DNA from 3 places in the Isoptericola sp. NPDC056618 genome. Region 1 is predicted to be linked to each of the others. Evidence: riboswitches for the same ligand, from Rfam matches in the RefSeq annotation. Region 1 holds a riboswitch; each other region holds the start of a gene.
The links. Region 1 has a riboswitch for S-adenosylmethionine ahead of ACFQ8T_RS04635 (ABC transporter substrate-binding protein). Riboswitches for the same ligand answer to the same signal wherever they lie in the genome.
Positions count from the first base shown of each region.

Region 2: it holds a riboswitch for S-adenosylmethionine, as region 1 does, so the genes downstream of both, ACFQ8T_RS02265 (methylenetetrahydrofolate reductase) here and ACFQ8T_RS04635 (ABC transporter substrate-binding protein) in region 1, are expected to answer to the same signal.
Region 3: it holds a riboswitch for S-adenosylmethionine, as region 1 does, so the genes downstream of both, ACFQ8T_RS09825 (aminotransferase class V-fold PLP-dependent enzyme) here and ACFQ8T_RS04635 (ABC transporter substrate-binding protein) in region 1, are expected to answer to the same signal.

Region 1 covers NZ_JBHTVZ010000002.1:338,345-345,820, forward strand. Annotated here, with positions in the region: gene ACFQ8T_RS04615 (LLM class flavin-dependent oxidoreductase) at 1-1,106, shown strand, start outside; gene ACFQ8T_RS04620 (LLM class flavin-dependent oxidoreductase) at 1,106-2,254, shown strand; gene ACFQ8T_RS04625 (TlpA family protein disulfide reductase) at 2,354-2,788, shown strand; gene ACFQ8T_RS04630 (DUF4395 domain-containing protein) at 2,820-3,296, shown strand; SAM riboswitch class IV at 3,453-3,566, shown strand; gene ACFQ8T_RS04635 (ABC transporter substrate-binding protein) at 3,641-5,302, shown strand; gene ACFQ8T_RS04640 (ABC transporter permease) at 5,304-6,284, shown strand; gene ACFQ8T_RS04645 (ABC transporter permease) at 6,281-7,198, shown strand; gene ACFQ8T_RS04650 (dipeptide ABC transporter ATP-binding protein) at 7,195-7,476, shown strand, end outside.
Region 2 covers NZ_JBHTVZ010000001.1:485,744-493,219, forward strand. Annotated here, with positions in the region: gene ACFQ8T_RS02255 (FBP domain-containing protein) at 1-184, opposite strand, end outside; gene metE (5-methyltetrahydropteroyltriglutamate--homocysteine S-methyltransferase) at 471-2,885, opposite strand; gene ACFQ8T_RS02265 (methylenetetrahydrofolate reductase) at 2,914-3,960, opposite strand; SAM riboswitch class I at 3,966-4,072, opposite strand; gene ACFQ8T_RS02270 (NADP-dependent oxidoreductase) at 4,166-5,077, opposite strand; gene ACFQ8T_RS02275 (YbdD/YjiX family protein) at 5,119-5,373, opposite strand; gene ACFQ8T_RS02280 (carbon starvation CstA family protein) at 5,357-7,476, opposite strand, start outside.
Region 3 covers NZ_JBHTVZ010000006.1:4,758-12,233, forward strand. Annotated here, with positions in the region: gene ACFQ8T_RS09795 (peptide MFS transporter) at 1-558, opposite strand, end outside; gene ACFQ8T_RS09800 (GNAT family N-acetyltransferase) at 692-1,264, opposite strand; gene ACFQ8T_RS09805 (amidase) at 1,351-2,829, shown strand; gene ACFQ8T_RS09810 (MerR family transcriptional regulator) at 2,830-3,237, opposite strand; gene ACFQ8T_RS09815 (NAD(P)-dependent oxidoreductase) at 3,287-4,183, shown strand; gene ACFQ8T_RS09820 (CsbD family protein) at 4,295-4,468, shown strand; gene ACFQ8T_RS09825 (aminotransferase class V-fold PLP-dependent enzyme) at 4,542-5,984, opposite strand; SAM riboswitch class IV at 6,019-6,135, opposite strand; gene ACFQ8T_RS09830 (hypothetical protein) at 6,310-6,480, opposite strand; gene ACFQ8T_RS09835 (rhodanese-like domain-containing protein) at 6,747-7,226, shown strand; gene ACFQ8T_RS09840 (O-succinylhomoserine sulfhydrylase) at 7,223-7,476, shown strand, end outside.

The sequences.
Region 1 (7,476 bases):
AGACGTCCGCCCGCACCACCGCCGCGTTCGACCCCGCCTACCTGGAGCGCATCGTGCGCGCCCACGAGGACAACGGGTGGACGCGGGTCCTGTTCGCCTACGGGTCGTCCGGCCCGGAGCCGGCGGCCCTCGCCGCGTACACGGCCGCGCGGCTGCAGAGCATCGAGCTGCTGCTGGCGCACCGGCCCAACGTCTCGTACCCGACGTACGCCGCCAAGACGTTCGCCACCCTCGACCAGCTCTCCGGGGGCCGGCTGTCGGTGCACTTCATCACCGGCGGCAACGACCACGAGCAGGGTCGCGAGGGCGACCGGCTCACCAAGGACGAGCGGTACGCGCGCACCCACGAGTACATCCGGATCGTCAAGCAGGCGTGGTCCAGCGCGGAGGCGTTCGACCACCACGGCGAGTTCTACGACTTCGAGGACTTCGCGCTCGACGCGAAGCCGGCCGCGGGCCACGTGCCGACGATCTCCTTCGGGGGGTCCTCGGACGCCGCCTTCCGGGTGGGGGCGGCCGAGGCCGACATCTACGCCGTGTGGGGCGAGCCCCTGGCCCGCACGAAGGAGCAGATCGACCGCGTGCACGCCGAGGCCGCGGCCGCGGGACGCGCGACGCCGCCGCGCATCCACGCGGCCTTCCGGCCGATCGTCGCGCCCACCGAGGAGCTGGCCTGGGAGAAGGCGCACCGCGTGCTGGACCGGATCGAGGCGCGCAAGGCGGAGCTCGGCGGGCAGCTGTCCCGGCGGCACCCGATCGACAGGCCCGAGAACGCCGGGTCGCAGCGCCTGCTCGAGATCGCCGCCGCGGGGGACCGTTACGACTCCGCGCTCTGGACCGCCACGGCGAAGGCCACCGGTGGGGCCGGCAACTCCAACGCGCTGGTCGGCACGCCCGAGCAGGTCGCCGAGGCGCTGCTCGCCTACTACGACCTCGGGGTGCGGGTCATCTCGGCGCGCGGGTACGACCTGCTCGACGACGCGATCGACTTCGGCCGGTACGTCATCCCGCTGGTGCGAGAGGGCGTGGCCGCGCGCGACCGCGCCGCCGCGGAGGCCGCCGAGGCCGAGACCCCGGGAGCCGCGGACGAGGAGCGCGTGGCCTGATGCGCTTCCAGCTGCTCGACATCGTCTTCAACCCGCCGCATCCCGTCACGGGCGAGGCGGTGCCGCCCGCGGACCGCCTCGAGCGCGTCGTCGAGCACGCCGTGCTGGCGGAGGAGCTCGGGTTCGACTCGTTCGCGGTGGGGGAGCGGCACGCCGGCGACGTGCTGTCCTCCGCGCCCACGGTGATCCTCGGGGCGGTGGCGGCCCGCACCCGCCGCATCCTGCTGTCGACCGGCGTGACCGTGCTGTCCCTGCTCGACCCGATCCGGGTGGCGGAGGACCTGGCGACCGTCGACCAGCTCTCCCGCGGGCGGCTGGAGATCGTCATCGGCAAGGGCAACGAGGAGCTGCAGTACCCGCTGCTCGGCCTCGACATCGCGAAGCAGTACGAGTACCTCGAGGAGAACTACGAGCTCCTGCGGCTGCTCCTGTCGTCGGAGGACGTCGCCTGGTCCGGTCGCCACCGCCACCGGCTGGAGCACGCCACCACCCTGCCGCGACCCTTCGCCGGGCCCTTCCGCATCTGGCACGGGTCCGCGACGAGCGAGTTCGCCGTCGACCTGGCCGCCCGGTGGGGCGACCCGATCGTGAGCGCCAACGCGCTGCAGCCGCGGGAGAGCTATGGGCGACTGATCGACCGGTACCGCGAGCGGTACGCGGCCGCCGGGCACGACCCGGCGTACGGGTTCGTCGGCGCCGGCTCCGGGGGCCTGTTCCTCGCCGACACCACGGAGCAGGCGATCGAGCAGTACCGGCCGCTGTACGAGGGGCAGGTCGCGCGGCTGCGGGCGCGCGGCTACGACCCCGCGACGCACGTCGGCAAGGCCCAGGCGTTCGAGACGATCGAGGACGCCGTCGAGCGCGGCCCGGCGCTGGTCGGCTCGCCCGAGCGGGTCGCCGAGAAGATCCTCGACTACCACGGCTCCTTCGGGCACGTGCTGCAGTCCGTCTCGGTGAACCACCTGCTGGAGCCGTCCCGCCAGGAGGACGTGCTGCGTCGGTTCGCGGCCGAGGTCGCGCCCGTCGTCCGCGCCGAGGTCACGACGACGCTCTGGGGGCCCGACGACGAGCGGCGGGCCGCCGGCTTCACCGCGGCGCAGGCGCCCACGGTGCACGGCGGCGCGCGTGCCGCGGCGCTGACCGTCTGACCGTCCGACGGGGTGTCCGGCATGCGGTCATCCTGTCGACCGGATGGTGGGCGGCGGGGAGAATGACCGCGACGTCGACCGCGTGAGGAGGCCACCACCGTGACAGTCCAGCCCACCCAGCTGGTGATCCTGGTCGTGCTCGTCCTGGCGACCGCCGTCCTCGGCGCGGTGTGGAGGTCCCGCCAGGGGCGCGTCCGCACCACGCCCGCGCGGCACGACCCGGCCGTGGACTGGGCGGCCCGCGGGGTCCGGCTGGGCGAGCGGGCGACGTTCGTCCAGCTGTCCGCCGAGGTGTGCGCCCCGTGCCGCGCCACGGCCCGCGTGCTGAAGGGCCTCGTCGAGCGCGAGGCCGGCGTCGAGCACCACGAGCTCGACGTCGACGACCATCTCGACCTCGTGCGCGAGCTCGGCGTCCTCACCACCCCGACGGTGCTGGTGCTCGACGCGACCGGGGCGCAGGCCGCACGCAGCAGCGGCGGCATGTCGCCCGCGCAGGCGCGCCAGGCACTGGCCGCCGTCGTCCCCGTCGGCTGAGCCCGTCGAGACCCGTCCCCGAGGAGAACCCATGACCTCCGAGCGTCCCGCCGGCCAGGCCCCCGTCACGCGGGCCCCGGCCGGCATCGACCCGCGCGGCCCGCGGGTGGGCGCCGCCATCACGGCGCTGCTGCTCGCCGTCGTCGTCCTCCTCGGGGCGAGCACGGCCGGACTCGTCCTGCTCGCCGTCGTGGCCGCAGGCTTCCTGCTGGGCACCGTGCGCGGAGCCCAGGGGACCGTGCAGGGCTGGCTGTTCAAGACCCTCGTGCGCCCCCGGCTCGCCCCGCCCGTCGAGCTCGAGGACCCGCGCCCGCCGCGGTTCGCCCAGCTCGTCGGCCTCGTCGTCACGGGCGTCGGCGTCGTGCTCGGGCTCGCAGGCGTGCTGGCCGCCGTGCCGTGGGCCGCGGGGATCGCGTTCGTCGCTGCCGGCCTCAACGCCGTCGTCGGCCTGTGCCTCGGCTGCGAGCTCTACCTGCTCGGCGCGCGCCTGCGGCCCTCCGCCCGCTGAGGCCGCCGCCCACCACCCGACCCGCGAAGGCCCCGCCGTCACCGACGGCGGGGCCTTCGGCGTCTGCGGCACCGAAGGGGCCCGTCCGCGTCCGTGATGTGAGACGGCCCGGCCAGCCCTTGACTCGTGCGGCCGCGGCGGCTTCCCTGCCGCCCAGGTGACGAGCGCCAGCACCCAGGCCCGGCTCGCTGGCCAGCAACCCTTCGACGTGACGGGGTGCTCCGGGAACGACCTGACCCCGCCGCGCCCGCGGCGGGGTAAGCACGGCTCCGGTCGTCCACGACCGCGCCCCGGCCCGTGCCGGCGCGGGGACGACCCGCCATGACCACGAGGAACACCACGCGATGACCACCACCCCGCGCGCACCGCGCACCCAGGACCCCAGGCGCACCCCGCGACGTACCGTCGTCGGGCTCGCCGCGACCGTCTCGGCCGCCGGCCTCCTGCTGAGCGGCTGCTCCACGGGCGCCGACGCCGCGGGCACCGGCGCCTCCGCCGACGGCGAGCCCGTCGCCGGCGGCGACCTGACGTTCGCCATCACGGTGGACTCGCACTGCATCGACCCGCAGCAGGTCGGCAACAACGACGCGATCGCGGCCGCCCGGCAGACCGTCGCCTCCCTCACCGCGCAGGACCCGGAGTCCGGCGAGATCCTGCCCTGGCTCGCGGAGAGCTGGGACGTGAACGGCGACGCCTCCAGCTACACGTTCCACCTGCGCGACGACGCCACGTTCGCCGACGGCACCCCGATCGACGCCGAGGCCGTCAAGACCAACCTCGACGCGATCGTCGACCTGGGTGCGGTCGCGTCCCTCGGGTCCCAGTACCTGGTCGGCTACGCGGGCACCACCGTCGTGGACGAGCACACCGTGACCGTCGACTTCGACGAGCCCAGCGCGCAGTTCCTCCAGGCGACGTCGACCTTCTCCCTCGGCCTGCTGTCGCCCGACTCGGCGAAGCTCTCGGCCGAGGACCGCTGCGCCGGCAAGTACGTGGGCTCCGGCCCGTTCGCGGTGAAGTCGTACACCCAGGACCAGGAGATCGTGCTGGAGAAGGTCAAGGGCTACTCCTGGGGCTCGGAGGCGAACGACCACACCGGCGAGGCCTACCTGGACACCGTGACCTTCAAGGTCATCCCCGAGGCGAGCGTGCGCACCGGCTCCCTGCAGTCCGGCCAGATCGACGCCACCGCCGCGCTCAACGCCGTCGACCTGCCGCAGTTCGACGGCAACGGCTTCTGGCTGGAGTACCGCGCCAACCCCGGTGTCGTGTTCAACCTGTTCCCGAACGAGTCCAGCCCGCTGGCCGCCGACGAGGCCGTGCGCACCGCGCTCGTCAAGGGGATCGACCGGCAGCAGATCGTCGACACGGTGCTGACCCCGCAGGACCGGCCGGCCACGGGCGTGCTGTCCCACTCGACGCCGCTGTTCGAGGACGCGGGCGACCTGCTCGCCTACGACCCCGAGGGCGCGAAGAAGATCCTCGACGACGCCGGCTGGACCGAGGGCGCCGACGGCATCCGCGAGAAGGACGGGCAGAAGCTCACCACCACCGTGACCTTCTGGCAGGTGCCCGAGCCGCTCGAGCTCGTGCAGCAGCAGCTGCGCCAGATCGGCGTCGACCTGCAGCTCAAGCACGTGACGGTCGCCGAGAAGGAGGCGGCCAACGAGGCCGGCGACTTCGACTTCGACTACTACAACCTCACCCGGTCCGACGCCGACGTGCTGCGCACGATCTTCTCGGCGAACGCCCGCAACATCAACCAGCGCGACCCGGAGAAGGTCGACCAGCTGCTGGACGAGTCCGCCGCCGCCACCGACGCGGACGAGCGCAAGAAGCTCGTGACCGAGGCGTCGGCGCTGCTGATCGAGCGCGGGCACGCCATCCCCGTCTACGAGCTGTCGACCACGATCGCCGCCGCCGACCGCGTGCAGGGGCTCACGTTCGAGGCCTCGTCGCGGCTGGACTTCTACGACGCGTGGGTCACCGACGGCGCGGGGGAGTGAGATGACGCGCTACGTGCTCCGACGCGCCGGGCAGGGGGTCTTCGTGCTCTGGGCCGCCTTCACCGTCGCGTTCTTCGTCCTCTACCTGCTGCCGAGCGACCCGGCCGCGCTGGTCGCGTCCGGGGGCGGCGAGGTGAGCCAGGTCGACCCGGCCCAGCTCGCCGCCCTGCGCGCCGAGTACGGGCTCGACCGCCCGATCCTCGTCCAGTACGGCGACGCCCTCCTGGGCGCGCTGACCGGCAGTTTCGGGGACTCGTACGTGAGCGGCGCGCCCGCCACGTCGCTCGTGACGCAGGCGCTGCCCGAGACCCTCAAGCTCACCGGGGCGGCGCTCCTGGTCGCCGTCGTGGGCGGCACCGCGGTGGCCGTGGCCAGCGTCTTCCCGCGCTCCCGGTTCCTGCGGCAGGCCCTGTCCGCCCTGCCCCCGCTCGGGGTCGCGCTACCCACGTTCTTCGTGGGCCTGGTGCTGCTGCAATGGTTCTCGTTCCGGGTGCCGGTGTTCCCGGCGATCGGCAACGACGGCGCGATCAGCCTCGTGCTGCCCACGATCACGCTCGCCGTCCCGGCCGGGGCCCAGCTCGCCCAGATCCTGTCCCGCTCCCTGCGGGGCACGCTCGGCGAGCCCTACGTCGAGACGGCGTGGGCCAAGGGCGCGAGCCGCACCCGGGTGCACCTCGTGCACGCCCTGCGCAACGCCGCCATCCCGGCGTTCACGGTGCTCGGTGTCATGGTGGGCGGCCTGCTCGGGGGCGCCGTGGTCACCGAGACCGTGTTCTCCCGCGTCGGGCTCGGCCGGCTCACGGTGCAGTCGGTGAACCAGCAGGACGTGCCCGTGGTCCTGGCGATCGTCGTGCTCTCGGCGCTCGTCTTCGTCGTCGTCACCCTCGTGGTCGACCTCGTCTACCCCCTGCTCGACCCCCGGATCCAGATGCGGGCCCCGCACCGGGCCCGCACGAGGCGCCCCACGGCGGTGACCGCATGACGCTCCAGATCCTCTCCCGGCCCGCCGCGGCGGCCGCCTCTCCCGACCCGGCGCCCGCCGCCGGCGCGGCGCGCGGCGGCCGATCCCTGCGCGCGGCGGGTGCCGTCCGCCACCTGCTGCGACAGCCGGGGCTGCTGATCGCCGTGGCCGTGCTGCTGCTCGTCGCCGCCTGGGCGGTCGTGCCGCAGGCGTTCACCGCCCAGGACCCGCTGGTCGGCATTCCCGCCGACCGGCTCCAGCCACCGTCGGGCGCGCACTGGTTCGGCACGGACCACCTGGGCCGCGACGTGTACGCGCGGGTGGTGCACGGGGCGTCCCTCACGCTGCGCACGACCGCGCTCGCGGTGGTCGTCGGCCTCGTCCTCGGGTCCCTGCTTGGCCTGCTCGCGGGCTTCCTGCGCGGCTGGGTGGAGGACCTGATCGGCCGGCTCGTCGACGTGCTGCTGGCGATCCCGAGCATCCTGCTGTCGCTGGCGATCATCACCGCGCTCGGCTTCGGCCCGGTCAAGGTGGCGGTCGCGGTGGGCATCGGCTCGGTGGCCACGTTCGCTCGCGTGATGCGCGCCGAAGTGCTGCGCGTGTCGACCTCCGTGTACGTGGAGGCGGCCCGCGCGTCCGGGCTGCGCTGGCCCGCCGTGCTCGGGCGCCACGTGCTGCCGAACTCTTCCGGCCCGGTGCTGGCGCTCGTCGCCCTCGACTTCGGCACCGCCGTGCTGGCCGTGTCCGCGCTGAGCTTCCTCGGCTACGGCACGCCGCCGCCCGCGCCCGAGTGGGGCGCGCTCGTCTCGGGCGGGCGCGACTACCTCGCCACCGCGTGGTGGCTCACCACCCTGCCCGGCCTCGTCATCGTGGCCGTCGTGCTCGCCGCCAACCGGGTGTCGCGGGCCCTGGAGAAGACGGGAGAGGACCAGTGACCGACAGTCAGCGACGGGCCCCGGTGCTCGAGATCGCGGGGCTCGAGGTCGCCTACCGTGCCGCCGACGGCGGCACCCGCCCCGCCGTGCGGGGCGTGGACCTGCGGGTCGGGGCCGGGGAGGTGGTGGCGCTCGTCGGCGAGTCCGGCTCGGGCAAGAGCACGACGGCGCACGCCGCCCTGCACCTGCTGCCCCGCGGCGGCGAGGTCACGGCAGGCCGCATCAGGCTCGAGGGCCGTGACCTGTCCGACCTCACGGCGAAGGAGTGGCAGGACGTG
Region 2 (7,476 bases), on a different contig from region 1:
CCGGCTCGTCGTCGAGCGTCATGACGACGTACGCGGAGAGGGGCTGCTTGCGGTCGCGCCAGCCCAGGTAGTCGAGGCGGTCCCAGTCGACCTCGGCGAGGTCGGGGACGATCATGCGCTGGCGCTCGCTGCGGGTGGCGTTGACGAGGGAGGCGCGGAGCTGCTGCTCGGTGAGCGGGGTCATGGGGGATCGGCTTTCAGGTGAGCGGGGGTGGGCAGGACGAAGCCCCGCACCGCCTCACCTGCCGGCCCCCTCGGGGCTCAGACGGAGGCGGTGCCGGGGCAGGCGGGACCGCCCGAGCAGGCCTGGTGGCCCACCCCGCTCCCTGCGACGCCCGGCATCGCTGTCTCCTCGCTCGTGGAAAAGTCGTGGTCCGCTCGCGCCCCGAGGGCACGACCGGCCCTTCCATGGTGGCACGGGACCGTCGCCCGGGTCGACGTCTATTGCGTCACCCGGGCGACGGCGCCGGTCAGAGGGTCGAGCGGACCTCGCGGGCGGCGGCGACCAGGTGCGCCAGTGCCGGCTCGACCTCCGCGTACCGGCGGGTCTTGAGCCCGCAGTCCGGGTTGACCCACACCAGCGCGGGGTCGATCGCCTTGACGGCGAGCGCCAGCAGCTCGGTGACCTCGTCGGACGACGGCACGCGCGGGGAGTGGATGTCGTAGACGCCCGGCCCGATGCCGCGGGAGTACCCGGCGTCGGCGAGCTCCGGCACGATCTCCATCCGCGAGCGGGCGGCCTCCACGGAGGTGACGTCCGCGTCGAGGCCGTCGATCGCGCCGATCACCTCGCCGAACTCCGAGTAGCACAGGTGGGTGTGCACCTGCGTGGCCGGCGCGACGCCCGACGTCGCGAGCCGGAACGAGCCGACCGACCAGCGCAGGTACTCGTCCTGGTCCGCGCGGCGCAGCGGCAGCAGCTCGCGCAGGGCGGGCTCGTCCACCTGCACGATGCCGATCCCCGCCGCCTCGAGGTCCGCGATCTCGTCGCGCAGCGCCAGGCCCACCTGGTTGGCGGTGTCGCCGAGCGGCTGGTCGTCGCGGACGAACGACCACGCGAGGATCGTCAACGGGCCGGTGAGCATGCCCTTGACCGGCTTCTCGGTGAGCGACGCCGTGTACGCGGACCACTCGACCGTGATCGGCGCCGGGCGCTGCACGTCACCCCAGAGGATCGGCGGGCGCACGCAGCGCGACCCGTACGACTGCACCCAGCCGTTCGCCGTCACCGCGAAGCCGTCGAGCTGCTCGGCGAAGTACTGCACCATGTCGTTGCGCTCGGGCTCGCCGTGCACCAGCACGTCGAGGCCCAGCTCCTCCTGCAGCGTCACGACGCGCCCGATCTCCTCCCGCATCGCGGCGGAGTAGTCGGCGTCGGACAGCTCGCCCTGGGTCCACGCGGCCCGGGCCTTGCGGATCTCCGGGGTCTGCGGGAACGAGCCGATCGTCGTCGTGGGCAGCGGGGGCAGGTCGAGCCGCGCGGCCTGCGCGGCCGCCCGCTCCGCGTACGGGCCGCGGGCGAAGTCGGCGTCGGTGAGTGCCGCGGCCCGGTCGCGCACCGCGGGCACGACGACGCCCGCCGCCGTCGCGCGCGAGGCCACGGCCGCGGAGGACGCGTCGAGCGCGTCCGCGACGGACTGCCGGCCGTCCGCGAGGGCCACGGCCAGGGTCGCGACCTCGCCCACCTTCTGGTCGGCGAACGCGAGCCAGTCGCGCAGGCGCGGGTCGAGCGTGGTGCCCGCGGCCGTGACGTCGAAGACCTCGTCCTCGACGTCGTGCGGCACGTGCAGCAGCGACGTCGACGTGCCGACGGTGAGGGCCCCGGCGCCGAGGCCCCGCAGCGACTCGACGACGTCGAGCTTGGCGGCCAGGTCGGCCCGCCAGACGTTGTGCCCGTCGATCACGCCCGCGACGAGGGTCTTGCCCTCGAGGCCCGGCACCAGGCCGGCCGGCACGGCGCCCTTGACCAGGTCGATCGCGATCGCGTCGACGTCGGTCGCGGCGAGGAGCGCGAGGGCGTCCTCGTGCAGGCCGCCGAACGGCGCCGTCACGAGGATCGCGGGCCTCTCGCCCGCCGCGTCCTCAGAGGCGGTGTCGTCGGTGGCCGTCGCGAGGTCGGTCGCCAGGGTGCGGTACGCCGAGGCGATCGCCGCGTGCAGGCGCTCCGCGGGCACGTCGAGGGAGTCCGTGACGAGCGCGGGCTCGTCGAGCTGCACCCACGGCACGCCGACGGCGGCCAGCGCGCGCAGCAGGTCGGCGTACGCGGCGACGACGTCGTCGAGCCGGTCGAGCGGGTGGAACCCGTCGCCCGCCTCGTCGGCCGCCTTCGACAGGGCGAGGAACGTCACCGGGCCCACGAGCACCGGGCGCGTCGTGACGCCGGCCTCCTTGGCCTCGGCGTACTCGCGCACGATGCGGTGGTCGGCGAACGAGACCGGCGTCGTCTCGCTGATCTCCGGCACGAGGTAGTGGTAGTTCGTGTCGAACCACTTGGTCATCTCGAGCGGGGCGTCCTCGCCGCGGCCCCGGGCCACGGTGAAGTAGCCGTCGAGCTCGAGCGAGCCGTCCTCGTCGTCGAGCAGGTCGCGGAACCGCTCGGGAACGGCGCCCAGCAGCGCGACGACGTCGAGCACCTGGTCGTAGTAGGAGAACGACCCGGGCACGGAGCCGTCGTCGGGGTTCAGGCCGAGGTCGACGAGACGGCGGGCCGTCTCGCGGCGCAGCGTGCCGGCCGCGACCTCCAGGTCGACGGCGTCGGTGCGCCCGGCCCAGAACGACTCCACGGCCTTCTTGAGCTCGCGGCGGCGCCCGATGCGCGGGTAGCCGAGGATCGTGCCACCGGGAAATGCCGTGGCGGGGGTGGGGCTTGTCGGTGTGGTGGACATGAGCACTCCAGAGTTCGGGCTCCGCGCGTCAGACGGCGGGAGCCTGGGTCGGGATGCTCGGTACCCACGGCCTTCTGGCCAGGTCCGCGCCGTCCGACATGGCGTCGGCCGGCGCCGGTCCGCCGAGGTGGACACCCTCGAGCAGGTCCAGAGCGGGACGGTACTTGTTGAACGTGTACACGTGGATGCCGGGTGCGCCCGCGTCGAGCACGCGCTGTGCGAGCTCCACGGCGCGCGCGGTCCCGTAGGCGTGCTGGGCCTCCGGGTCCGGCAGGGCGTCGAGCGCGTCCAGCAGGTGCCGGGGCGCGCGGACGCCGGTGAGCTCCTCGACGCGACGGAGCCGGCGCGGCTCGGTCGTGGGCAGCTGCCCGGCGAGGATCGGGATCGTCACTCCGGCCGCGCGGGCCTCGGCGACGAAGTCGGTGTAGGAGCCGGCCTCGTAGAAGAGCTGCGTGATGGCGAAGCTCGCCCCCGCGTCCTGCTTCTCCTTGAGGCGCCGGACCTCCTGGGCCCGGGTGGTGCCCGCCTGCACGTTGCCGTCGACGAACGTCGCGACGGCGATCGTCATCGGGCGGGCGGCGCCGCGCAGCGCGGCCCCGGGGTCGGTCGCGCAGCGCCGGGCCTCGACCTCGCGCAGCAGGTGCACGAGCTCGATCGACGACGCGACGCCGTCGGCGGGCGGCGCCCAGTCCGGCTGGTCCTTCGGCGGGTCGCCCCGCAGGGCGAGGAACGCGCGGGTGCCGGCGTCGAGGAAGTCGTCGATGACGGCGGAGACGTCCTCCCGGTGCGCGCCCACGCAGGTCAGGTGGGCCACGGGCAGGACGGGCGTGCCCGCGAGCAGGGTGGACACGACCTGGCGTGCGGTCGCCCGGTCACCGCCGCCCGCGCCGTAGGTCACGGACACGAAGTCCGGGCGCGCGGCCACCAGCCGGCGCGCCGTCTCCCAGAACTTGGGGGCGGCGTCCGGCCGGCGCGGCGGCATGAGCTCGAACGAGACCGTCGGGCGTGCCGGCAGCGCCGGGTGAACTGCCGGCTGAGCTGCCGGGGTGGGCGAAAGGGATGCCTCTGCGACCATGCGTCACTCCATCGATCCTGGCGTGAGCACCTTCGTCCTCGGGAGGCTTCCGTCGGAGAACGGGTTGCTGCGGCGTCGTCGAGCCAGGACTCTCGGCCGCTCTGGATGGCTTGTCACGCGATCGTACGCAGCATCCGCGATACGGGCGAGGATGAGACCGCCTGCTGAGACGATCGCCGATGCGGATCGGGCGGGAACGCCCTGCTCAGGGCACCAGGACGACCTTGCCGCCCGCGCGCCCGCTCTCGACCAGCTCGTGCGCCCGCGGGGCGTCGGCCAGGGGCAGCACGGCGCCGACGGTGGTCGCCAGCTCGCCGCGGGCCAGGGCGTCGACGGCCTCGGCGAGCTCGCCGGCGTCGCGCTCGGACCGCCAGCTGGCCTGGACCCCGAGGTCCGCCGCGGCGTCGTCGGCGATGGTGACGATCCGGTCCGTGCCGCCGCGCAGCGCGATCGAGTCGGGGAGCACGCCCGCGCCGGTGGTGTCGAGGACGGCGTCCACGCCGTCGGGGGCGAGGGCGCGCACCCGTTCCACGAGCCCGGCGCCGTAGGTGGTGGGCGTCGCGCCGAGCGCGGCGACCCTGTCCTGGTTCCGCGGCGACGCCGTGCCGATCACGCGGGCGCCGCGGCGGACGGCGAGCTGGACGACCAGCGCGCCCACCGACCCGGACGCCCCGTGCACGAGCAGCGTCTCGCCCGGCCGGACGTCGAGGAGGCGCAGCACGCGGGTCGCGGTCTCGGCCGCGACGGGGACCGTGACGGCGTCGGTCGCGGCGAGCCCGTCGGGCACGCGCGCGAAGACCGACGTGAGGGCGAGCTCCGCGTACCCGCCGCCGACGGCGAACCCGACCACGCGGTCGCCGGGCGCGACGCCGGTCAGGCCCTCCCCGGCGGGTGGGCCGACCTGGTCGACGACCCCCGCCACCTCCAGGCCCGGCACGACGGGCGACGTCGGCGGCGGGCCGCCGGTCGTGCCGGCGCGGGACTTCACGTCCCAGCCGTTGACGGCCGCGGCCTCGACGCGCACGCGCACCTGGCCGGGCCCGGCCTGAGGGTCGGGGGCGTCGGCGAGATGCAGCACCTCGGGGCCGCCGTGGGATTCGAACACGATCGCGCGCACGCGCCCATCCTGGCGCGGCGGGCGCCGTCGCGCCCGCCCGCTCAGCAGCAGCGCGAGCCGGGGTTGCGGTCCTGGGCCGCGTAGTGCTCGCGCCAGAACTCGCGCTCGCCCATCGGCTCCCGGTCGGGGTGGGCCGCCCGCTCGTGCGCCACGTACGTCGCGTAGGCGCCCTCGCCCATCACCTGCCGCACGTACCAGCGCAGGTTCGTCCACCCCGCCGACGCCGCCCGGGCCAGTGCCCGGGCGGCGTCGCGCGCGGTGGCGCCGACGGTGCGGGCGTCAGTGGTGCCCGGCACCGCTGGTCTCCCGCAGTCCGGCGTCGACCCACTCCTTCTCGATCCGCTTCTCCTCGGCCGTCGCGAAGAGGTTCGCCGGGGCGAACCGCCGGGACGCGACGGGCGCGTCCTCGTGGTTCTCGCCGCCGCCGTCGCGGAACGCCTTGATCGTCACGACCACCGACGCGAGGATCACGACGATCGACAGCACCACGAACACGATCGACAGGGTGCCCTGCACGAAGGTGTTGCGGACCACGGCCTCCATCGCCGCGACGTCGGGGGCGGTGCCGAACGACGTCTCCCCGGCGGCGAGCGCGTCCTGGAACGCCCGGTGCTGCGCCCAGTACCCGACCTGGGGCACGTCCGAGAAGATCTTCTCGAACGACGCCCAGATGGTGATGAGCGCCGTGAAGGCGAGCGGCACGGCCACGATCCACAGCCACGCCCAGTAGGCGCGGCCGCGCTTGGCGACGATGGCGAGCACGACGGCGAGGGCGATCGCCGCGAGCAGCTGGTTCGCGATGCCGAACAGCGGGAAGAACGTGTTGATGCCGCCGAGCGGGTCGGTGACGCCGAGATAGAGGATCGTGCCCCAGCCCGCGACCATGATCGCGGTGCAGACCCAGACCCCTGGTCGCCAGCTCACGTCCTTGAACCGCGGGGCCATGTTCCCGATGGTGTCCTGCAGCATGAAGCGGGCCACGCGGGTGCCGGCGTCGACGGCGGTGAGGATGAACAGCGCCTCGAACATGATCGCGAAGTGGTACCAGAAGCCCATCATCGCGGTGCCGCCGACGAGCTGGTGCATGATCGTCGCCAGGCCGAGCGCGAGCGTCGGCGCGCCGCCGGTGCGGGACACGATCGACGGCTCGCCCACCTGGCTGGCCAGGGTGCTCAGGGTGTCGGGCGTGAGGTTGACGCCGGCGAGGCCGAGCGAGTTCACGAACGCGACCGCGCCCTCGATGGTGCCGCCCGTGGCCGCGGCCGACGAGTTCATCGCGAAGTACACGCCCCGGTCGATCGAGATCGCGGCGACCAGCGCCATGATCGCGACGAACGACTCCATGAGCATGCCGCCGTAGCCGATGAAGCGCGTCTGGCGCTCCTTCTCCACGAGCTTCGGCGTCGTGCCCGACGAGATGAGCGCGTGGAAGCCGGACAGGGCGCCGCACGCGATCGTCACGAAGAGGAACGGCCACAGGTTGCCGGCCACGACCGGGCCGGTCTCGGAGCCGGCGAACTCGCTGATCGCGGGCACCGAGATCTCGGGGCGCACGATGACGACGGCGCCCGCGAGGACCACGATGACGCCCACCTTCATGAAGGTGGACAGGTAGTCGCGCGGGGCGAGCAGCAGCCACACCGGCAGGACGGCGGCCACGAAGCCGTAGACGATGACGCCGACGGCGATCGTGGTGCGGTCGAGGGTGAACACGTCCGCGCCCCACGCCGTGTCGGCGACCATGCCGCCGCCGATGATCGCGGCGAGCAGCAGGACGAAGCCGATGAGGGAGACCTCGGTGATCTTGCCCGGGCGCAGGAACCGCAGGTAGACGCCCATGAACAGCGCGATCGGGATCGTCATCGAGACGCTGAACACGCCCCACGGGCTCTCGCCGAGGGCGTTGACGACCACGAGGGCCAGGATCGCCACGATGATGATCATGATGAGCAGGGACGCGACGATCGCGGCGACGCCGCCGATCCGCCCGAGCTCCTCGCGCGCCATCTGGCCGATGGTGCGGCCGCCGCGGCGCATGGAGAAGAACAGCACCGTGTAGTCCTGCACGGCGCCCGCGAGCACCACGCCGACGATGATCCAGATGGTGCCGGGCAGGTACCCCATCTGCGCGGCGAGGACCGGGCCCACCAGCGGGCCGGCGCCGGCGATGGCGGCGAAGTGGTGGCCGAACAGCACGCGGCGGTCGGTGGGGACGAAGTCCTTGCCGTCCTCCTGCGTCTCGGCGGGGGTGGCGCGCCGGTCGTCGGGGCGCGTGATGTACCGCTCGATGACCTTCGAGTAGAAGCGGTACCCGATGAGGTACGTGCACACCGACGCGAAGACGAACCAGATCGCGTTGATCGTCTCGCCGCGGACCAGCGCGATCATCACCCACGCGA
Region 3 (7,476 bases), on a different contig from region 1:
GACCTCCGCGCCCAGCCACCCGGTGACCAGCGGGCCGAAGAACGCCCCCACGTTGATGCCCATGTAGTAGAGCGCGAACCCGGCGTCGCGCCGCTCGTCGTCGGTCCGGTAGAGCTTGCCGACGAGCGTCGACACGTTGGGCTTGAGCAGCCCGGTGCCGAGGCTGATGAGCACCAGGCCGACCCACGTGGAGAACTCCGCCGGGATCGCCATCGTGTAGTGGCCCGCGGCGATGAGGATGCCGCCCCACAGCACGCTCCGGTAGGAGCCGAGGATCCGGTCCGCGATCCAGCCGCCGCCCACGGACACCAGATAGACCATCGTGCCGTAGCCGGCCGCGATCGACGCCGCGTTGCCGGGCTCCATCGCGAGGCCGTCGTCGGCGACCGACGCGGTGAAGTACAGGACGAGGATGGCCTGCATCCCGAGGAACGAGAACCGCTCCCAGACCTCGAGGCTGAACAGCGTGGCCAGTCCGCGCGGGTGGCCGAAGAACGACCTGTCGTGCGGCTCGCGCTCGGGTCTCGGTTCGACGGCGGCGGCGTCCTCGGTGGTCACAGGCTCTCCAGGGTTCGGGGACAGGTCCGGCCGCGAGCCGGCCACGTCACGCCTGGCCCGGGCCGGCCGTCGACCCTACCTGTCGTCCTCCCGCCAGGGTCTCACCGCCCGGCCGGTGGGACCCGTCGAACCGTCACGCCGCCGCGAGCCGGCGCCGCAGCCCGTCGCGGACGTCCGGCCACTCGTCGTCGACGATCGAGAAGTACGCGGTGTCCCCCACCGTGCCGTCGGCGGCGACGCGGTGCTTGCGCAGCACGCCCTCGGGCTTCGCGCCGAGGCGCTGGATGGCCGCGCACGAGCGCATGTTGCGCGAGTCGGCGCGCAGCGCGACGCGGCGCATCCCCCACTCCTCGAACGCGTGCCGCAGCAGCAGGAGCTTGCACGCGGGGTTGGTCGTGCCGCCCCACCAGTCGCGCCCGTAGAAGGTGGTGCCGATCTCCACGCGGCGCGGCCCGGGGGCCAGCTCGTAGAAGCGCGTGGACCCGCGGACCGCGCCGTCGTCGCCCACGACGGCGAACGCCATCGTGCCGGGCGTGGCGACCCCGGCGTCGATCCACGCCTCGAGGTCCGCGACGGTCGTCGGGACGGGCGAGGTCATGCCGAACCAGAGGTCGGCGTCGACGAGGGGGAGCAGCGCCGCGGCGTGCTGCGGGCCGAGGGGCTCCAGGCGCACGCCGTGGCCGGCGAGGACGAGGTCGTGGGTCACCGCCCCATCCTCGCCGACCATGCACCTGGGCACGTTCTCGCGCCGCATTGCGAGCACATCCGCATGCTCGGCGCAGGATGGGGGTCATGGACGACGCCCTGCACGAGATGACCGCCGCCCGGCTGCGCGACCTGCTGCGCGCGGGCGAGCTCACGCCGACCGAGGTGGCCGACCACTTCCTGGCCCGGATCGAGCGCGCCAACCACGCGCTGGGGGCCTTCGTCAGCGTCACCCCCGGGGCGGCGCGCGAGCGGGCGGCGCGCCTCGAGCGCGACGGCGCGGAGGCCCGGGGCGTGCTGTGGGGGCTGCCCGGCGGGGACAAGGACCTGTGGCTGCGGGCCGGCGTGCCCGCCGGGTTCGGCTCCCGCGCCTTCGCCGGCGACGACGCCGTGGTGGCGCCGGTGAGCGACGAGATCGTCGAGGTCCTCGACGCCGCGGGCATGGTGAGCCTCGGCCGCACGACGGCGCCCGAGCTCGGATTCCCCGCGTACACGGAGCCGCTGGCCGGGCCGGTGGCGCGCAACCCGTGGGACCCGTCGCTCGGGGCGGGCGGGTCGAGCGGGGGCGCCGCCGCCGCCGTCGCCGCGGGCCTGCTGCCGTGCGCGCCCGGGTCGGACGGCGGCGGCTCGGTGCGCATCCCCGCCGCGGCGTGCGGGGTGGTCGGGCTCAAGCCGAGCCGCGGCCTCGTCCCCGCGGGGTCGGGGCAGGAGTCGCTCGGCGGTCTGGTCGTGGACGGGCCCCTCGCCCGCACCACCGAGGACACCGCGCTGCTGCTCGAGGGGATGCTCACCCGGACGCCCGACGGGCGGGTGGCGCACCCGCTGACGCTGCGCGCACCGTCGGCCCGCGCCGGGGAGTACCTGGCCGCGGCCCGCCGCGGCGAGGTGGCGGGAGAGGGCGGCGAGGACGTGCGGGGCCGCTTCCGGATCGGCGTCACGACCGACTCCGCCTGGGACGACTTCTACGCCATCACGACGTCGGACGACGCGCGCGCCGCGCTCGACACCGGCGTGGCGACGCTCACCGGGCTCGGGCACGAGGTGGACGGCCTGTCCCTCGAGCCCGACCCGACGTACGGCCCGGCCTTCCGCACCCTGTGGATGGCGGGCGCGTCCGCGGTGCCGCTCGACGACCCCGCCCGACTCGACCGCCTCGAGCCGCTCACCCGATGGCTCATCGGCCGTGGCCGCCAGGTGCCCGCGCGCGAGCTCGCGGAGGCGCTGCGCGCCCTGACCGCCTTCGAGCGCCGGCTGGTCGCGCAGGTGTCGCGGTTCGACGCCGTCGTCACCCCCGCCCTCGCGATGACGCCCCGCCCGCTCGGCTGGTTCGACCCCGAGGACCCGGAGCGCAACTTCGAGCAGCAGTGCCAGTACACGCCGTGGACGTCGATGCTCAACGTGGCCGGCCTGCCCGCGATCACCGTGCCCACGCGGTGGACCGACGACGGGCTGCCGATGGGCGTGCAGCTGATCGGGCGGCCGGGCGGGGAGACGACGCTCCTCGCCCTCGCCGCCCAGCTCGAGGACCGGCTGCGCTGGGCGGACCGGCACCCGCCGGCCTGGTGATCAGGCGGGGATCCTCTCCGCCGCCGCGCCGTCGAGCGGCGGGTAGCTCTCGCCACCCACCCGCTCCGCCGCCGCGATGTACCCGGCCAGGGCCGAGCGCGAGCGGGCGAGCCTCGCCATCTGGTCCTCCAGGCGCCGCAGGCGGGAGCGCATCGCGGTCAGGAGCTCGACACAGCCGGGCAGCTGCGGCTCCTCGCCGACCGCGCACGGCAGGACGTAGGCGATGTCCTCGGACGACAGGCCGGCGTCGAGCAGGTGCCGGATCTGCCGCACCCGCAGCACGGCCCCCTCGTCGAACTCGCGGTAGCCGTTCGAGCGCCGGGCGACCTCCAGCAGGCCCTGGGCCTCGTAGTAGCGCAGCTGGTGCGTCCGCACGCCCGTGCGGCGGCTCAGCTCCCCGATCCGCATCCCGCTCCCCCTTGACCTTCACACCGGTATGAACGTCGACGATGCTGCCATGGTCACCAGAACCCACAAGCCGTCGCCCCCCGCCCCCGTCTCCGTCGTCGGTCTCGGCCTCATGGGTCGCGCGCTCGCCGGCGCGTTCCTCCGGGCCGGGCACCCCACCACCGTGTGGAACCGCACCGCCGCCAAGGCCGACGCCCTGGTGGCGGACGGCGCGCGCCTGGCGCCCTCGGCGGCCGCGGCGGTGCGTCCCGGCGCCCTGACGATCGTCTGCCTCACCGACGACGCCGCCGTGCGCGAGCTGATCGGCCAGGACGGCGTCGACGTCACCGGCGCCCCGCTGGTCAACCTCACGTCCAGCAGCTCCTCGCAGGCCAGGGAGACCGCCCGGTGGGCCGCCCGACGCGGAGCGCGATACCTCGACGGCGCGATCATGGCCGTGCCCTCCGCGATCGGGACGGCGGACGCGGTCGTCCTGCACAGCGGGCCCCGGGCGGACTTCGACGCGCACGCGGCCACGCTCGCGGCGCTCGGCACCGTCACCCACCTCGGCGAGGACCCCGGGCTGGCATCCCTCTACGACGCGGCCGGCCTCACGATGATGTGGAGCGTCCTCGACGCGTGGCTGCACGGCACCGCCATGCTCCGCACGGCCGGGGTGGACGCCGCCGCCTTCGCGCCGTTCGCCCGGCAGATCGCGGAGGGCGTGGCCGGTTGGCTGCCCGGCTACGCGGAGCAGGTCGACAGCGGCAGCTTCCCGGCCGAGGCCTCCGCCCTCGAGACGGACGTGCGCGCGATGGCGCACCTCGTCGAGGAGAGCGAGGCGCTGGGCGTGAGCACCGAGCTGCCGAGACTGCTCAAGGCCGTGGCGGACCGTGGCGTCGCCGCGGGCCACGGTCACGAGCAGTACCCGGTGCTGATCGAGGAGTTCGGCCGCCCGGCGCCCTGACCTGCCGGCCGCCACCCGGAGGACCCACGACCTGAGACGTCGGCGTGCGAGCCGGCGGGCACGCGCCTACGGTCGGTCTTCGAGGTCGTTCGTATGACGGAAGGAGCCCCGATGGGACTGGGAGACAAGGCCAAGCACCTCGCGGAAGAGGCCGAAGGCAAGGTCAAGGAAGCCACGGGCAAGCTCACCGGCGACGAGAGCAAGGAGGCCGAGGGCAAGGCCCAGCAGGCCAGCGCGAACCTCAAGCAGGCGGGCGACGACACCAAGGACGCGTTCAAGAAGTGACCCGCTGACACGACGGGGCGCCACCGCACAGTGGCGCCCCGTCGTCATGCCCCGCTGGGGCGGGACCGACTGCTCAGAGGTCGTCGGGCAGGCAGCCGAAGGCTTCGTCGGCGCCCAGCGCGGCGGTGGCGAGCAGCCCCTCGAGGCCGGAGCCGTCGGGCACGGGGCGGGGATCGTCGACGACGACCCACAGCCCGTCCACGACGTCGTACCGCGCCTGCGGCCCCTCGGTCACGAGCGAGCGGACGGCCGCGACGAGCCGCTCGACCTCCTCGCCCGCCGTCCCGAGGCCCACCGACGCGCGCACGGCGCCGGCGTCGAACCCGAGGCGGCCGAGCAGGGGGTGGGCGCAGAACCGCCCGTCGCGCACGCCGATGCCGTGCTCGGCGGACAGGTACGCGGCGACGAGGCCCGGGTCGTACCCGGTGACGGTGAACGTGACGACCCCCACCGGGTCGACGGCGTCGTCCCACACGTGCACGACCTCGACGCGCTCGACCTCGCCCAGCCCGTCCACGAGCCGGCGCCGCAGGGCGTCCTCGTGCTCGCCGGCGACCCACGGATCGAGGGCGGCGAGCTCGTCGCACGCGGCCGCGAGCGCCACCGCGCCCACGACGTTGGGCGAGCCCGCCTCGTGCCGGGCGGGGCCCTCGTGCCACTCGGTGGTGGTGGTGCGCACCCGGCGCACGGCCCCGCCGCCGGCGAGGTACGGGGTGCCGGCGTCGAGCCAGTCGCGCCGTCCGACCAGGGCGCCCGCCCCGAAGGGCGCGTACGTCTTGTGGCCCGAGAAGGCGACGTAGTCGACGCCCGTCCCCGCGAGCGAGAAGCGGCGGTGCGGCACCAGCTGGGCACCGTCGAGCACGACGCGCGCGCCCGCTCCGTGCGCCGCGGCGACGACGTCGGCCACGGGCAGCGCCTCGCCGGTCACGTTCGACGCGCCGGTGAGCGCCAGCAGGGCGTAGGGACGGCCCGCCGCGGCGGCGGAGCTCAGCTCCTCCTCGATCTCCGCGAGGGTGGCCGACACGGACGGCCCGCCGGTGACGACGGTCGCGTCGGTGACGCGCTGCCAGGGCAGAAGGTTGGCGTGGTGCTCGATGTCGAGCACGAGGACGCGGCCCGGCTCGCCGGTGGCCGGGTCGGCGGGCACGCAGCCCGCGAGCAGGTTGAGCGAGTCCGTCGTGTTGCGGGTGACGATCGTGAGGTCGTCCTCGCGGGCGCCGACGAACGCGCCGATCGTGCGGCGCGCCGTCTCGTACAGGGCGGTCGAGACCTGGGACAGGTAACCGGCGCCGCGGTGCACGCTGGCGTACAGCGGCAGCACGCGCGCGACCCGGTCCGCCACGGCCTGCAGGGCGGGCGCCGATGCCGCGACGTCGAGGTTGGCGTACGGCACCTGGCGGCCGTCGACGAGCGGCACGAGCGTGTCGCCGCCGACGACGGGCAGCACGGGGGCGACGTCGTGCACGGCGGCGGCGCGCGTGGCGGGCACCGCAGGCGCAGTGGTGAGCGTGGTCATGCGTGGTCCTCCTCGGTCGTGCCGGGGAGGTGGCTCCCCGCGCTTGCCCGTACGCCGGACGGCGCGGGGCCAGGTCGTCACCCGGGGCACCCCGCCGCGAGAGGAGGGTTGCCGGCCAGCGAGCCGGGGCTTCGCGCTGGCGCTCTTGACCTGCCGCCCATCGTGCGTGCGCAGCACCCCACGGTCAAGCGGAGCCCCGGCCCTTCTCACGATGCGGGCGCGTGGGACGCCGGCCGCGCGCCCCCTGGCACCGTCCTGCCCTCCGGCGCGCCCCCGCAGGCCCACGTCGGCGAGGGCGGCCGACCCGACGCGGGCGGACCGCGGGTCAGATGCCGGGGCCGTCGCGCCAGCCGAGCACGTTGTCCGCGCCCTGGGGGAAGGGCGCCTCGTACGGGCGCCCGCCCTCGGGGCGCGGCGGCGGCAGGTCGCGAGGGCGTTCCAGCGGCTCCTCCCGCTCGCGCCGGAACCAGCCCTTGATCGTGGCGAGGATGGCCATGGCGCGCCTCCTGTGGGCGCGGTCATTTCCGGAACCTGACCGTGACTTTACCTTTCACGGAAGGCGGGGCCCACCGGGGACGCGCGACGTTCGCCTCCCGAGACGGGGTGACCAGCAGGCGGACGGCTGTCGTACGATCGCCAGGACCATCCCGAGCGGCCGAGTGACGTGGCACGTCGACGCCGCAGCAACCCGCGGGCCGGTCGCCGGCGACGGCGGCCGTACCGGACGAGGGTGCTACCGCCACGACCGATGGGAGGACTGCGATGAGCACCCAGATCGATCCCCGCCCCGCCGAGGGCTACGCCGGCGACCTCACCCCGCAGCAGGCGTGGGACCTGCTCGCCGGCGACCCGGACGCCGTCCTGGTGGACGTGCGCACCGAGGGCGAGTGGCGCGCCATCGGCGTGCCCGACACCGCGACCGCCGGCAAGGAGCCGCTCTTCGTCGAGTGGGTGCAGGCGGGCGGGCGCCCGAACGCCGGCTTCCTCGCCGAGCTCGCCGCCGCGGGCGTCACCGCGGACCGACCGCTCGTCTTCCTCTGTCGCTCCGGCCAGCGCTCCATCGGGGCGGCGCGGCTCGCGACGTCGTCGGGCCTGGGCCCGGCGTACAACGTGCTCGAGGGCTTCGAGGGCGGTCCCGGTTTCGACGGCGTGCGCGACCGCGAGGGCTGGAAGGTGCGCGGCCTGCCCTGGGGCGCGTACGACGCCGCCGCGACGCAGCAGGCCGCGGAGCAGGCGCGATGAGCGACGCGCAGGTCCCGACCGGCCCGGGCGCCGACCCCACGACCTTCGGCGGCTCGCGCCCGCTGCCCGCCACGGTGCGGCCCGCGACGCTCGCCGTGCGCGGCGGGCACCGTCGCTCGGACTTCCAGGAGATGTCCGAGGGCCTGTTCCTCACCCAGGGGTACACCTACGGCTCGGCAGCGGACGCCGAGGCCGCGTTCGCCGGCGAGCGGTCCCAGTTCCTGTACTCGAGGTACGGCAACCCGACGGT